Regions from separate parts of the Macrococcus sp. CoH-51_TC_04 genome, predicted to be linked through region 3. Evidence: riboswitches for the same ligand, from Rfam matches in the RefSeq annotation. Region 3 holds a riboswitch; each other region holds the start of a gene.

Region 1 (3,146 bases), on a different contig from region 3:
AAACCAAGGGAAGACCTTTTTTAAATTTACAGAAGATTGACCTGCCTGCAATAATGCGAATATTAAACAAATCGGTACTATCATAAGTGCACGTACAAGTTTGACGACCGTTGCTGTATCTCCAGCATCCTCACTAAATGCATAACCTGCTGCAACTACACTACTCGTATCGTTTATCGCTGTACCGGCAAAATATCCAAAGCCTGTATCACTAAATTGTAACCAGTGACCGACTGTCGGAAAGACAAATACTGCAATAATGTTAAATAGGAAAATTGTAGCAATAGAAAATGCAATCTCTTCATCTTTCGCTTTAATTATTGGACTTACTGCTGCAATTGCTGATCCCCCACAAATTGCTGTGCCTACGCCAATTAAAGTACTTAAACGCTGATTAACACCAAATAACTTGCCCACTAAAACACCCACACTTAAAGCGGCAGCGATGCTCGTGATGATGAGTGGAAAGGATGATGCACCTAGACTCAATGCTGCTTTAAAACTAAGCGTAAATCCCATCAGAATAATGCCGTATTGAAGTAACTTCTTACCACTATACTTAATACCTTCTTCATAAGGTGCTGTATTTATTAAATTGCCTATGATTATACCAATAATAATACTGAAGATCATACTACCAACTAACGGGAAAATATAACCCAAGTATGTGGCAATCAGTGCGACCAATAGACACAAAAACACTCCTTTAACCTTCATCACATCGCCTCCACTTTCTAGTTGAGTCTATTATATCTAACATGTGATGATATCTAAAGCACGAATTCATTATACCTATTGATTACGAACGTATGTTTGTTTATAATTAAAGGATATTGCTAAAAACGAGGTTTTAAATTGAATTTATTATTATTGTTTCTCACATTAAACTTTTCATCCTTTCAAAGTGATATGCCAAAGGTACCGGCGACCTTCGATCGTGCTATTGATGGAGACACAGTTTCATTGAAAATTAATAACCGCAAAAAGACAGTCCGTCTATTACTCATTGATACGCCTGAGTCAAAAAAACCAAATACACCCGTTCAGCCATATGCTCTTGAAGCGGCACGTTATACAGAATCACTTGTAAAGACTTGCGATCTTAGTGTCCAATACGACACAAAAGGGAAGAAAGATCGATACGGGAGAGAGTTAGTCTATCTTTACTGTGGTAATACAATGATTAATGAACAGCTGGTCAGACAAGGATACGCTCGAGTCGGCTATGTGTATCAACAGAAAGATTATTTAAATCGAATGCTGGCGGCAGAACGAAAGGCCAAAGCTGAAAGTTTAAAAATATGGTCTCTTAAAGGATATGTGAACGTTGACGGAGAAGGTTTTAATTCTACTAAAGAAGAAAGACAGCAAGAGACAGATATTATGCTGAAGATTAGAGAATCACTGCATCGCATACTAGATGCAGCGATAGATGGATTAATCAAAGGAATAAAGTCCGCCTTCACATCATAAGAAAATATGTTATAATGGAATAGAAAATAATTAAATAACGCATTCTTATAAAGAGAGATTGAGGGACAGGCCCAATGATATCTCAGCAACCGGTTCGCAAGAACACGGTGCTAATTCCTGCGGAGTAATCCGACTATAAGAACCTTACAACGCTTCTTATAGGAGGCGTTGTTTTTTTATCTTCAATACAATAAAAAGGGAGCGTTAATCATGAGAAATTTAGAAGATTATAGAGCATTAAAGCAGGAACTCACAAAATGGAACAGCATTACACCAACTAGTTATGCAGCGAGCATTGCACGAACAAACAAAATAAAAGAACTGAAACGCCAACTCGGTAATGATCAGTATGATGAGGCAGATGCACGTAACGATGAATTTCTATTACGCCATGAAATCAAATCGTTACATATCGAACTCGCACGAATCGAAAAACAACTCATCGATAAGTATCAAGCACTTCACAGTATTTCCTAAGCAGAATAAAATAAGAGATAGCAGACGCTATCTCTTTTTTAATGTATAAATACATATCTTGATACTTGCCATTGATTAAGCGTACGGTAACCAATCACCCCTACACCCGTTGCATAGTTCATCTCTGAAACAAGAATCGTGCCATCTGCGTTTACTCTTTCAACAAAAGCAACATGTCCATAATATCCATCAGACGTTTGTGCAATCGCACCATAGGCCGGCGTTTTATTTACAGTATAACCGTCTTTAATCGCACCATTTGCCCAATTACGTGCATGCCACCAATAAGTAGAAATTCCTTTTCCCATGGATGCTCGTTTATTAAACACGTACCATGTACATTGTCCGTTATCATATAAATTAGAATGTGCAAATACCGGTGTAACGAAATTGGTAACTGTAGTTGAAACAGGCGCATGTGATGCTACCGGACGCACAGTAGGTGTGCTTTGTACTCCATTACCTTTAACAACTAATCTCTGATTCGGAAATATTAAATCTGATGTCAGACCATTCAATGATTTAAGTTGTGCAACGGTGATGCCATAACGATTAGCAATTAAAGATAAATACTCACCAGGCTTCACAACATGGGATGTTGCATTACTTGTCACTGCAATTGGCCTTGTTGTGGATACTGCCGTTGTCGTTGTAGTTCCAGATACTTTAAGTCTTTGCCCAGGAAAAATTAAGTATCCTGTTAAATTATTCAGACGCATAAGTTCATTTACAGATGTATTGTAACGATACGCTATCAAAGATAAGCTATCTCCAGATACTACAGTATGTATCTTCCCACCACTCTGTACTGCAGGACGATTCACTGTTTGTACAGTAGTTGGTCTTGTATTGCTTACAGATCTTGATACTTGTAATGATTGATTCGGAAAAATCAAATTTGAAGACAAGTTGTTCAGTGTCTTAAGTTGAGCAACTGATGTGTTATATTGATTGGCAATAGACCATAGTGATTCCCCAGCTTTGACTCTGTGTTCCGCTGCGTCTGCTTGGTAAGAATAAGCTGATGCGGCGGCTGTAGCTGTTATAGCAGCGAAAGTTAATTTCTTCTTCATACAAGTCCTCCGTATAATAATTGTTAAAAAATAAGATATTTATATTATTACACAAAATATATATGCATAATATTACAGTTTCCTTTCAATTTTAAAGTTTTCTCCAAAAACGAACTATTTTAG
Region 2 (3,146 bases), on a different contig from region 3:
CTTGATATTTGCAGCGACAGGAAATAGAAGTTTATCAGAAGCATATGTCGATGGCCTCGGTGTATGTGCATTTTACTACTTCTTCTTAAGCGTGTTTGTATATATATTCTATATTAGAAAGAAGGTTCCGGAATGATTGAAGAGCAAAAGAAAAATAAAATTGAAATGGTACAAAATATATTCCTAGGGTTATTAGGACTTGGTTTAATAATTAAAATATTTATCCCTGTGTTTGAATATGTTATGGACATTGCAGCAGTTGGTTTAGTGACTACACTGCTTTATAAAGCAACGCTGGAAAAACATACAGGTAAAGCCTTTTTATATTCATTGCTGTTACTTTTAATATTTATATTAATATTTACACAACGTATGAATTAAAATAACCATCCCATAAATTATTTATGGGATGGTTATTTTTCACATATATCCACGCAATAATGCCAGACACGATATAGAGTACAATTATACTCTATGCGATTATAATTTTAATTGTCTTATTCGTTACTTACCATACCACTCTGCTTCCGATATCACTTCATTTATATCGAAGTCGTGTGCATATTCTCGTTCAAACTCACGCTTGATCCATTCAATGACTGATGTATCTTCAGAGATGATATCAATATAGAATGGACTGAGTCTAATGAAAGTCTGCTCGTTATACAAATAACTGATAAATGGATGGTTTTCTTTAACTTTCGTATATTTGATATAGTTTACCGCATCTGATTGACTCAGATGATTAATATTCGCCATCATCACTACTAGATCATAGTGCTTCTGTTCTATCTTATATTCCTGATAATTTGAAATATTCAATACTGTCCATAACCTGAAATTACATTTATTGTAGGCACTTGATAAATATAATAAATTAACATCTCCACCAAAGATATGACCCACTAATCTTCGATATTTAAAATACGTTAAACGCGATTCGTAAAACCTCACGCGATGTTGATTCTTAAACTGCATGAATGGCGACAACTGTTTATTTAAAATATCATATCCAGCACTAATAATAGATGACATGGTGTCACTCCTTCCACTATAATCCATATTTTAATAATATATATATTTTTCAACTTTAGCAAAGTATGTTATAATAAATATACAAAAAAATAGCTCGTATCTTATTTAGAGTAGGTGGAGGGACTTGGCCCTATGAAACCTCAGCAGCAGGCTTATGCACTGTGCTAATTCCAACAAGATGTAATCTTGAAAGATAAGAAGTTCTTAACAAAGCTCTTCTTACTTTAAGATGAGCTTATTTTTATTGTAATCATTTTATAAGGAGTGTTTTGTATGAGAACAAGAGCAGATGTATTAGCAGAATTGTATGAGGTAAGAAAGAGAAAGCCGAATTCCTATGCTTCTAATATGCATAAGGTCGGCAAGATCAATGAGCTGGAACGTGAACTTAGAGAAATCGAAACAGAGCACCAGCTTCCTTCCGTCAGTAAAGAACGAGAGAAGAAAATAGAGTTTGTCGTAGAGGGCCTAAAGATTACGATAGAGCATATATAGAAAAAGGAAATCTCAGTGATTGATCATCACTGAGATTTCCTTCTATATTTAAACGCTTGCTATCATCTATTCAGGCTTAAGTATAACTTTGATATTGTTGTCTTTCTTCTTATCGAATACTTTATAAGCTTCATCAGCTTTTTCTAGCGGGAAAGTATGGGTGATGATCTCTGTAGGATCAAATACTTCGTCTTTAATCATCTGATAGAGTTTAGGCATCAAGTGAATTACAGGTGCTTGTCCACTTGTCACCCTAACGTTACGGTTAAAGATCAGATCAAGCGGGAAATTATCTGCAGGAGTACCGTAGATTCCGGTAAGCTGGATTGTACCAAATTTTCTTACAGATTCAGCAGCTGTAATGATCGGGCTAATTGTGCCACGTTGCTGAGAACGTCTTGATAACTTCGGTTCTGGACTTGATTGTTGCCCGTCCATACCTACACAGTCAATGACAACATCTGCGCCACCTTGTGTCTTTTCTTTAAGCAACTTTCCAATTTCTTTCTCTTCATCAAAGTTATACACTTCAGCACCGTTATACTTTTTCGCATGATCAAGACGGTGTTGTACATTATCGATTGCAATAACTCTTTCAGCACCTTTTAATTTTGCGAACTTCTGTGCCATTAATCCAATAGGACCACAACCTAACACAATTACAGTGTCTCCTGGTTTAACGCCTGCATGTTCTACACTCCAGTATGCAGTAGGTGCAACGTCTGATAAGAATAATACCTGCTCATCCTTTAAGTTATTATCTGGCACCTTAAATGAAGAGAAGTCAGCATGTGGTACTCTTAAATACTCTGCCTGTCCACCCCAATGATTGCCATGAAGGTTACCGAAACCAAATAATCCGCCGTTATCTAACTTCCAGTTAGCAGGCGTCTCATTAGAATTATCACATTGAGATTCCATGTCATGCTGACAGTAGAAACATTCACCACAGCCAATATTAAAAGGAATAACGACACGATCACCCTTCTTCAGGTTCTTTACATCCTTACCTACTTCTTCGACAATCCCCATAGGTTCATGTCCGATAACAAAACCAGGTTCCATGAATAAATCACCTTGGTGATATAAATGTAAATCTGATCCACAAATACCTGAAGCTGTTATCTTAATAATCGCATCAGTGGATTCGATAATCTTAGCATCTTCGACTTCTTTCGTTACCATCTTCTTGTGTCCTTGATAAGTTACTGCTTTCATATATAGAAACCCCCATCTAGTACAAATTTTGAATCTGTTACTATATACCTCTTTTACATATTTCAAAACATGTATTTTATGAAAGTGTATGCCTAAGCAAGCATACAATAGAAGAGAGACGGTGGCGGAGTAAGTAAGAAAATTTAAAAGTAAGGATTACTGTTACTATCATAATATCTTTATTTCTTTAAATTCCTAGCATCATTAAAATCCGCTCCACCAAAGGCCGCTTTTTCATAAGTTTCGTCTTCTCTCCCCTTTAGACCCGGTGCATCAAAATCAGTATTACCCGTGCGGCCAGCAGGATTATGTTCACCATGGTGCTTTGGTGGCCAGTTATTATTTCTCTCGGTCATAATATTTTCTCCTTTGCATTTAAAATTTAAATTTCATATATT
Region 3 (3,146 bases):
AAAGTTAAGGCTCTTGCAACAGATATAAATATACCGTCTGTATATCTACTCGCAGACGAAGTTCCAGAAGCTGCGGGCCAGCTCAGTTTATTTTCTTCACCTGTCGTCATTTTATTTAATCATGAGAAAGAGTACCATCGACAAGCTCGTATTATCGATTTTGATATGCTAAAGCTACGTATCAATCAACTACTTCAAGAATATTAATTACCTTTACTCCATCTATCATTGAACCTGAACGATGCAGAAATAATATTTTCTGCATCGCTCAGGTTATTTAATAGCGTATATGCCCTTCTTATAATCGTACTCTATTCTACCTGGAACGCCACTTCTATACTATCGTCTACAAAAGAATGTCTGATACTATCTGCAAATGGGTTATCAAGTGGTGTGCCTACATAAATATGCACTTTATTCTCACCTATTTTTATACTGTCCTTAATCGGTTGCATCCCATCATATGTTTTTATTCTAATATCAGCAAGCTCTAGTTTATACTTCCCATTTTCCGGTACAACAAAAGCAAACCCTGAGTATGTCTGCTTATTTTCTTTGTATGAAACTTGTATAACATAAAATGGTGTCTTCCATTTTTTATTCGGCGTATAGATTGCGGATACAAGATCATCACTTTTAATCACATCGTTCACCAATGCCTTTTGCGCTTCTTCCATAGAATTGTAGGTGCCTTTTTCTATCGCCTTAATTTCTTTCGTCTTCACTTCATGTTGCGCTGTATCCTGCGGTAATTTCTGCCATACAATCAGTGAAAATAAAATAATTGCTAGTAAACATCCAAACACCAATACTTTCTGGTGGTTATTCATATAGATTCCCCCTAACATTTAACATCTCTTAATACCATTATATCGAAAAACAAGAGATAAAGTAAGCGTTTTCAAATATGTTTGAGGAATAAAAATTTGTATGTAGTATTATATATTTAAAATATGGATAAACATATTAAAAATAACAAGCAGGTGACTTTATGGATAACGCTACTTTTATCGTTGATACAATTGAACGCTATGCAACTACAACACGAGGTGCTAAAAGAGCACATGCTAAAGGAAACCAATATATAGGGAAACTACAGTTAAATGAGATGGGAAAACGGATATTCAATTTAGACGATACACAATTAGATGTGATTGTCAGACTTTCAGACGCACCTCCCAATAGAAATGTACCTTCTAATCTAGTACCACTTAAAGGACTTGCGTTGCATATTAAGCAGGCACATATTAATCTTGTGATGGTAACATTTCCGTACTTCCCCTGGACAAAAGAGGTCTCTATAGTGAAAATCGCTCAATACATACATGCCATTCATAAAAGTGAAAGTAAATTATTGAAAATTAATTTATTAAGACATTTATTAAAAATTGAAGATTTCAATAAGCATCTTATGAAGTTTATTCTTAATCAACCGATCAAGACAACTATGAATCAAACATTTCATAACTTACATTATTTTAAATACAATGAACAATTTATAAGATTTCATGCACGTAAGAAGTACAATCAAATAACATTATATGCCGAAATTTATGATGAGATTAAACCGATTTCAGAATTACGGAAAGACGCTGTTATTGAAGAAATTGCTCATATTGAACTTACATCCGAAACAAGCGAAACATATACTACGTTCGACCCGTTGCAAACTGGATCACTGGATGCTGTCTATGACGAAATATTAAATTTACGTTCAGAGATGTATAAAATATCAAATCAACATAGAAACGAAGAAGGCATAACCTTAGAATAAAATATTTTAAAAATTCAAATTATAGTTTGACAATTTTTAAAATGCGTTATATTATACTAATTAACAATTTCATATGCTTATCCAGAGTGGTGGAGGGACTGGCCCTATGAAACCCGGCAACCTATTAATTTAGGTGCTAATTCCAGCAGGTATATCCTGAAAGATAAGGTATTTTATGAGTCTATCTTTTAGGTAGACTCTTTTTTTATATTAATTTACGAGGAGGTCATCATATGACAAATTCATTCCATTTTGAAACCATTCAGGTTCACGCCGGCCATTCAGTTGATAGTGCATCTCATTCACGTGCTGTGCCTATCTACCAAACTTCTTCTTTCGTGTTTGATGACACGGAGCATGCTGCTAATTTATTCGGTTTGAAAGAAGCAGGTAATATTTATTCAAGATTGACTAATCCTACAAACGCAGTCTTAGAAGAACGTGTTGCCCAGCTTGAAGGAGGCGTTGCTGCTGTGGCAGTATCTTCGGGCATGGCCGCAATTACGTATGCAATCTTAGCACTTGCATCAAGTGGAGATCATATCGTTTCATCTGCATCACTATATGGCGGGACACATACATTATTCAGTCACACTTTACCGAAATATGGTATTGAGGTTGATATCGTAGACACTTCAAATATCGACAATATTAGAAATGCTATTAAAGGTAATACTAAAGCTATCTTTATTGAAACGATTGGTAATCCTGAAGGTAATATCGAAGACTTCGAACAACTGTCAGCCATCGCAAAGTCAGCAGATATTCCACTGATTGTAGATAACACATTTGCTTCCCCTTATTTATTCCGTCCAATTGAACACGGTGCTCATATCGTTGTGCATTCAGCCACTAAATTTATTGGTGGACATGGTAATTCTATCGGCGGAATTATAGTAGATGGTGGGAACTTTAATTGGGATAACGGCAAATTTAAAGGGCTTTCTGCACCTGATGCATCATATCATAACTTAGTATTTACAGAAGCCTTTAAAGACGCTGCATATGCTGCTAAGATTCGTACTACATTATTACGAGATACTGGCGCATCACTTTCACCATTTAATGCTTTCTTACTAATCCAAGGACTTGAAACACTTTCCTTACGCGTAGAAAGACATGTAGAAAATGCTCAGAAAGTAGCAGAGTATCTTGAATCACATCCAAAAGTTGCATGGGTGAAATATGCCGGATTATCTTCAAGCAAATACTTTAACTTAAAACAAAAGTATTTACCTAATGGTGCTGGATCTATTTTTACATTTGGTGTTACTGGAGGTTATGAAGCTGGTAAGAAGTTCATTGAATCACTAGAATTATTTTCATTGCTTGCAAATGTCGGCGATGCTAAATCACTAGTAATACACCCTGC
Region 4 (3,146 bases), on a different contig from region 3:
TTTAAAACGTGAAGTTTCTAATAACGTACCAGTACCTATCACTTTACTCTCCGGATAATACTTTGAAGCGATGTACGTCATCGCATCGACAGGATTGGAAATAATAACAAGCAAGGCATCGGTCGTTACTTCACCGATACGTGTAGTGATTTCTTTAATAATCACTGTATTCGCCTTTGCTAGCGCAGTGCGATCTGGAATTGATGTATCTGTCTTTGTACTGGCCGCTATAACGATAACATCCGCATCCTTTAAATCCTTATATGTTCCCGCATAAATATTGATATGATTCGTGACACCAATACCTTGACTGTGCAAATGATCCATTGCCTCTCCAGTCGCAACATTTTCGTCACTATCAATCAAGACAATCTCGTTAAATACGTTCAAATACTGTACGTCAGTCAGCACTTGACTGCCCACACGTCCAACACCAATGATTCCTAGCTTCATCTACTTCCCTCCATATGGAATGACGTCTTTGTTGAATTCCTTATTAATATAATCTTTCATATCTTGAGACTGAAGTACTTCAATCAAATCCTGAAACTTCTTGTCATTCTTATGGCCTTTTTTAACAGCAAGAATATTTGCAAATGGTGAAGATTCATCCTCTAACGCGATGGCATCTTTATGCGGTGTAATCCCATTATCAATTGCGTAGTTAGAATTCATAATTACTGCAGCCCCTTCACCATTACGATACGTCTTCGGTAAGAATTCTGCGCTTTGTTTGTTATTAAACTTTAGATTCTTTTTATTTTCAACGATATCAGTAAAGTATGCATCTTCAATCTTTACGCCTTTTTTCAGCTTAATCACACCTTTATTGACAAAGAATGATAAGAAACGCCCTTCTTCAGCCGGATTACTTGATACGAAGATTTCAGAGCCAGATGGAATTTCATCTAAGTTCTTATACTTCTTACTATAAACCCCCATAGGCGTAGTGAACACTTTCCCTACTTCTTCAATATCATAATGATGCGTCTTTTTCTCAGCTTTCAAGTATGGCACATGCTGGAATAAGTTAGCATCAACATCGCCTTCTTGCAGTAACTTATTCGGTACTTTATAGTCATTGACAATCTTAACTTCTACGTCATATCCTTTTTTCTTCATCGCAACCGCTGCATGTTTAACAACTTCTCCATGCGGTGCAGGGGAAGCTGCAACAACAATCTTCTTATCCTCTTCTTTTTCAGTTGAGCTACAGCCTGCTAAAGATGCAGATAATATGACTGCACTAATTAAACCTAATACTTTTCTCATGCATAGTTTCCTCCTAATTTTTTAACTCAAATAAAAAATCCCGTGGACAAGAACAAGTCCACAGGATAAATCGCTGTATAGTCTCGTCTCATCTTTACAACTTACGTTGCAGGAATTGGCACAGTGTTCATTAAGAATCTGCTGCCGAGGTTTCATAGGGCCTGTCCCTCCACCTCTCTGGATAAGAGTTAAAATATTTTGTTTTATTTATTGATTACTATCATAATTAAACATCTTAATGATGTCAATGAATATTTTGAAAATTCTATTTTAATCCTTTAATAACTTTCTATTTCTAACATAATACGTTAAACACATAATTACAGACATAAACAGCAATATACCTAGTACAATGGGTTTGGTCACAAAATTATCTGGAACTAAAAATATAACAGCTGTAAATAACGGTAACAGTATGCTCAACCAAGTATAAGAACGTTTCATCGATTCATATGTCACAAAACTCATTCCTTCATCGTGATCATTAATCTCAGGAACTAAATTAATTTTTCTAAACTTTTTCTTTGCCCATACGAGAAATATTGTACTTACAGCCATCAATATCATATTAATTATCACTGTCGCAATGATAAAGTACAAAAACATATCACCATACTTGTATGGGTTGATATGAACAGAAAACAATACATCACCTTCATTAATCGTATAACGCATAACCATACTCAGTGGGATAATCAGTAATCCAATACACACAATACAGACTAGATTAAATAACGGATAAATTCTTTTAAATTGTTGTTCATTCATCTTCAATATCCTCCAATTCAAAAAGATCTTCAACTTTACATTGAAATACATGACAAATCTTTAACACTAACGTGATAGACGGTGAAATCGTACCTTTTTCGATAAAACCAATCGTCTGTCTTGTTACACCAACTCTTTTCGCTAACTCACTTTGATTTATATTAAATTTAGCGCGGTACTCCTTTAAATGAGACTTTAGCATGTTGTTCACCTCACCACTAATGTACATTATACTTAACATTATGTAAAGTATTTTTAACATATATAATAAAAAGCACCGCTTATCCGGTGCTTAAGTCCCTACATTCAGTTGTTCTAATTGTTTAAGCTGCGTTTTTGCCTGGTTATATATACTTTCTGGATAATTGTGAATACGCATAAGTTCTATTGCATTCGAAGTCGTTGTAACACCTTTTCTGATTGTATAGTCAAATGTTATATCATTATCTTCAGTCAGTGTTTCTTTAAAGTAATAAAAATCAAAGTGTGTCAGTATCTCAGTTAATTCAATATCATGTGTCGCTGCAAATAATAAACTGTTTTGATGTAAATTCAAATAGTCTAGTATTGCAGTTGCTGAAGCAATGCGTTCTTTCGTATTCGTTCCGCGCAATATTTCATCAATGAATATATACGTCGGTAATGTCAATTTAAGCACTTCTAAGAGGCGCTTTACTGATTTAATTTCTGCGATAAAGTAACTATCACCTTTCGCTAAACTATCTTCTAAATTCATTGAAGTGGCTATGATTCCTGGTTGATACACAAATCTTTCACTTGTCGATGTATTCAGACCTTGAGCCATTACTAAATTTATCGCCATCGTTTTCATAAACGTAGATTTCCCCGAGGCATTAGATCCTGTTAACAGTACAGAATGCTTATACTTAAAATCATTCGCTACAGCACGATCAAGTAACGGGTGATACACTTCCTCCGCTTCAAGCACTTTTTCTTCAGCCGCTTCAGGAATAGCGTAATATGGTAATGTTGTTCGCCATAAAGCAGTACTATAACTTGCATCTGCTTGTCCTACTACTTTGAAATATGAAGCGAAATCTTCTTGATGCTTATGAAGTATCGCAAGCGCGCGATGATACAAATGA

Evidence for each region. A riboswitch is a leader RNA that binds a small molecule or an ion and turns the genes downstream of it on or off. The one in region 3 is predicted to bind S-adenosylmethionine.
Region 1: linked by a shared signal. The riboswitch ahead of ACZ2V4_RS07060 (hypothetical protein) and the one ahead of ACZ2V4_RS06185 (O-acetylhomoserine aminocarboxypropyltransferase/cysteine synthase family protein) in region 3 are both predicted to bind S-adenosylmethionine.
Region 2: linked by a shared signal. The riboswitch ahead of ACZ2V4_RS03870 (hypothetical protein) and the one ahead of ACZ2V4_RS06185 (O-acetylhomoserine aminocarboxypropyltransferase/cysteine synthase family protein) in region 3 are both predicted to bind S-adenosylmethionine.
Region 4: linked by a shared signal. The riboswitch ahead of ACZ2V4_RS07820 (MetQ/NlpA family ABC transporter substrate-binding protein) and the one ahead of ACZ2V4_RS06185 (O-acetylhomoserine aminocarboxypropyltransferase/cysteine synthase family protein) in region 3 are both predicted to bind S-adenosylmethionine.

Annotation. Positions count from the first base shown of each region.
Region 1 is NZ_JBVGOY010000006.1:52,045-55,190, reverse strand. Features, by position in the region: gene ACZ2V4_RS07070 (YeiH family protein) at 1-717, opposite strand, end outside; gene ACZ2V4_RS07065 (thermonuclease family protein) at 856-1,473, shown strand; SAM riboswitch class I at 1,516-1,615, shown strand; gene ACZ2V4_RS07060 (hypothetical protein) at 1,684-1,950, shown strand; gene ACZ2V4_RS07055 (LysM peptidoglycan-binding domain-containing protein) at 1,989-3,023, opposite strand.
Region 2 is NZ_JBVGOY010000002.1:187,111-190,256, forward strand. Features, by position in the region: gene ACZ2V4_RS03855 (hypothetical protein) at 1-136, shown strand, start outside; gene ACZ2V4_RS03860 (hypothetical protein) at 133-381, shown strand; gene ACZ2V4_RS03865 (hypothetical protein) at 505-1,035, opposite strand; SAM riboswitch class I at 1,134-1,235, shown strand; gene ACZ2V4_RS03870 (hypothetical protein) at 1,309-1,530, shown strand; gene ACZ2V4_RS03875 (zinc-dependent alcohol dehydrogenase) at 1,597-2,748, opposite strand; gene ACZ2V4_RS03880 (hypothetical protein) at 2,928-3,104, opposite strand.
Region 3 is NZ_JBVGOY010000005.1:28,287-31,432, reverse strand. Features, by position in the region: gene ACZ2V4_RS06200 (thioredoxin family protein) at 1-207, shown strand, start outside; gene ACZ2V4_RS06195 (hypothetical protein) at 312-830, opposite strand; gene ACZ2V4_RS06190 (catalase family protein) at 992-1,774, shown strand; SAM riboswitch class I at 1,849-1,944, shown strand; gene ACZ2V4_RS06185 (O-acetylhomoserine aminocarboxypropyltransferase/cysteine synthase family protein) at 2,008-3,146, shown strand, end outside.
Region 4 is NZ_JBVGOY010000007.1:52,000-55,145, forward strand. Features, by position in the region: gene ACZ2V4_RS07815 (lactate/malate family dehydrogenase) at 1-453, opposite strand, end outside; gene ACZ2V4_RS07820 (MetQ/NlpA family ABC transporter substrate-binding protein) at 454-1,272, opposite strand; SAM riboswitch class I at 1,358-1,460, opposite strand; gene ACZ2V4_RS07825 (hypothetical protein) at 1,543-2,040, opposite strand; gene ACZ2V4_RS07830 (helix-turn-helix transcriptional regulator) at 2,033-2,242, opposite strand; gene ACZ2V4_RS07835 (MutS-related protein) at 2,333-3,146, opposite strand, start outside.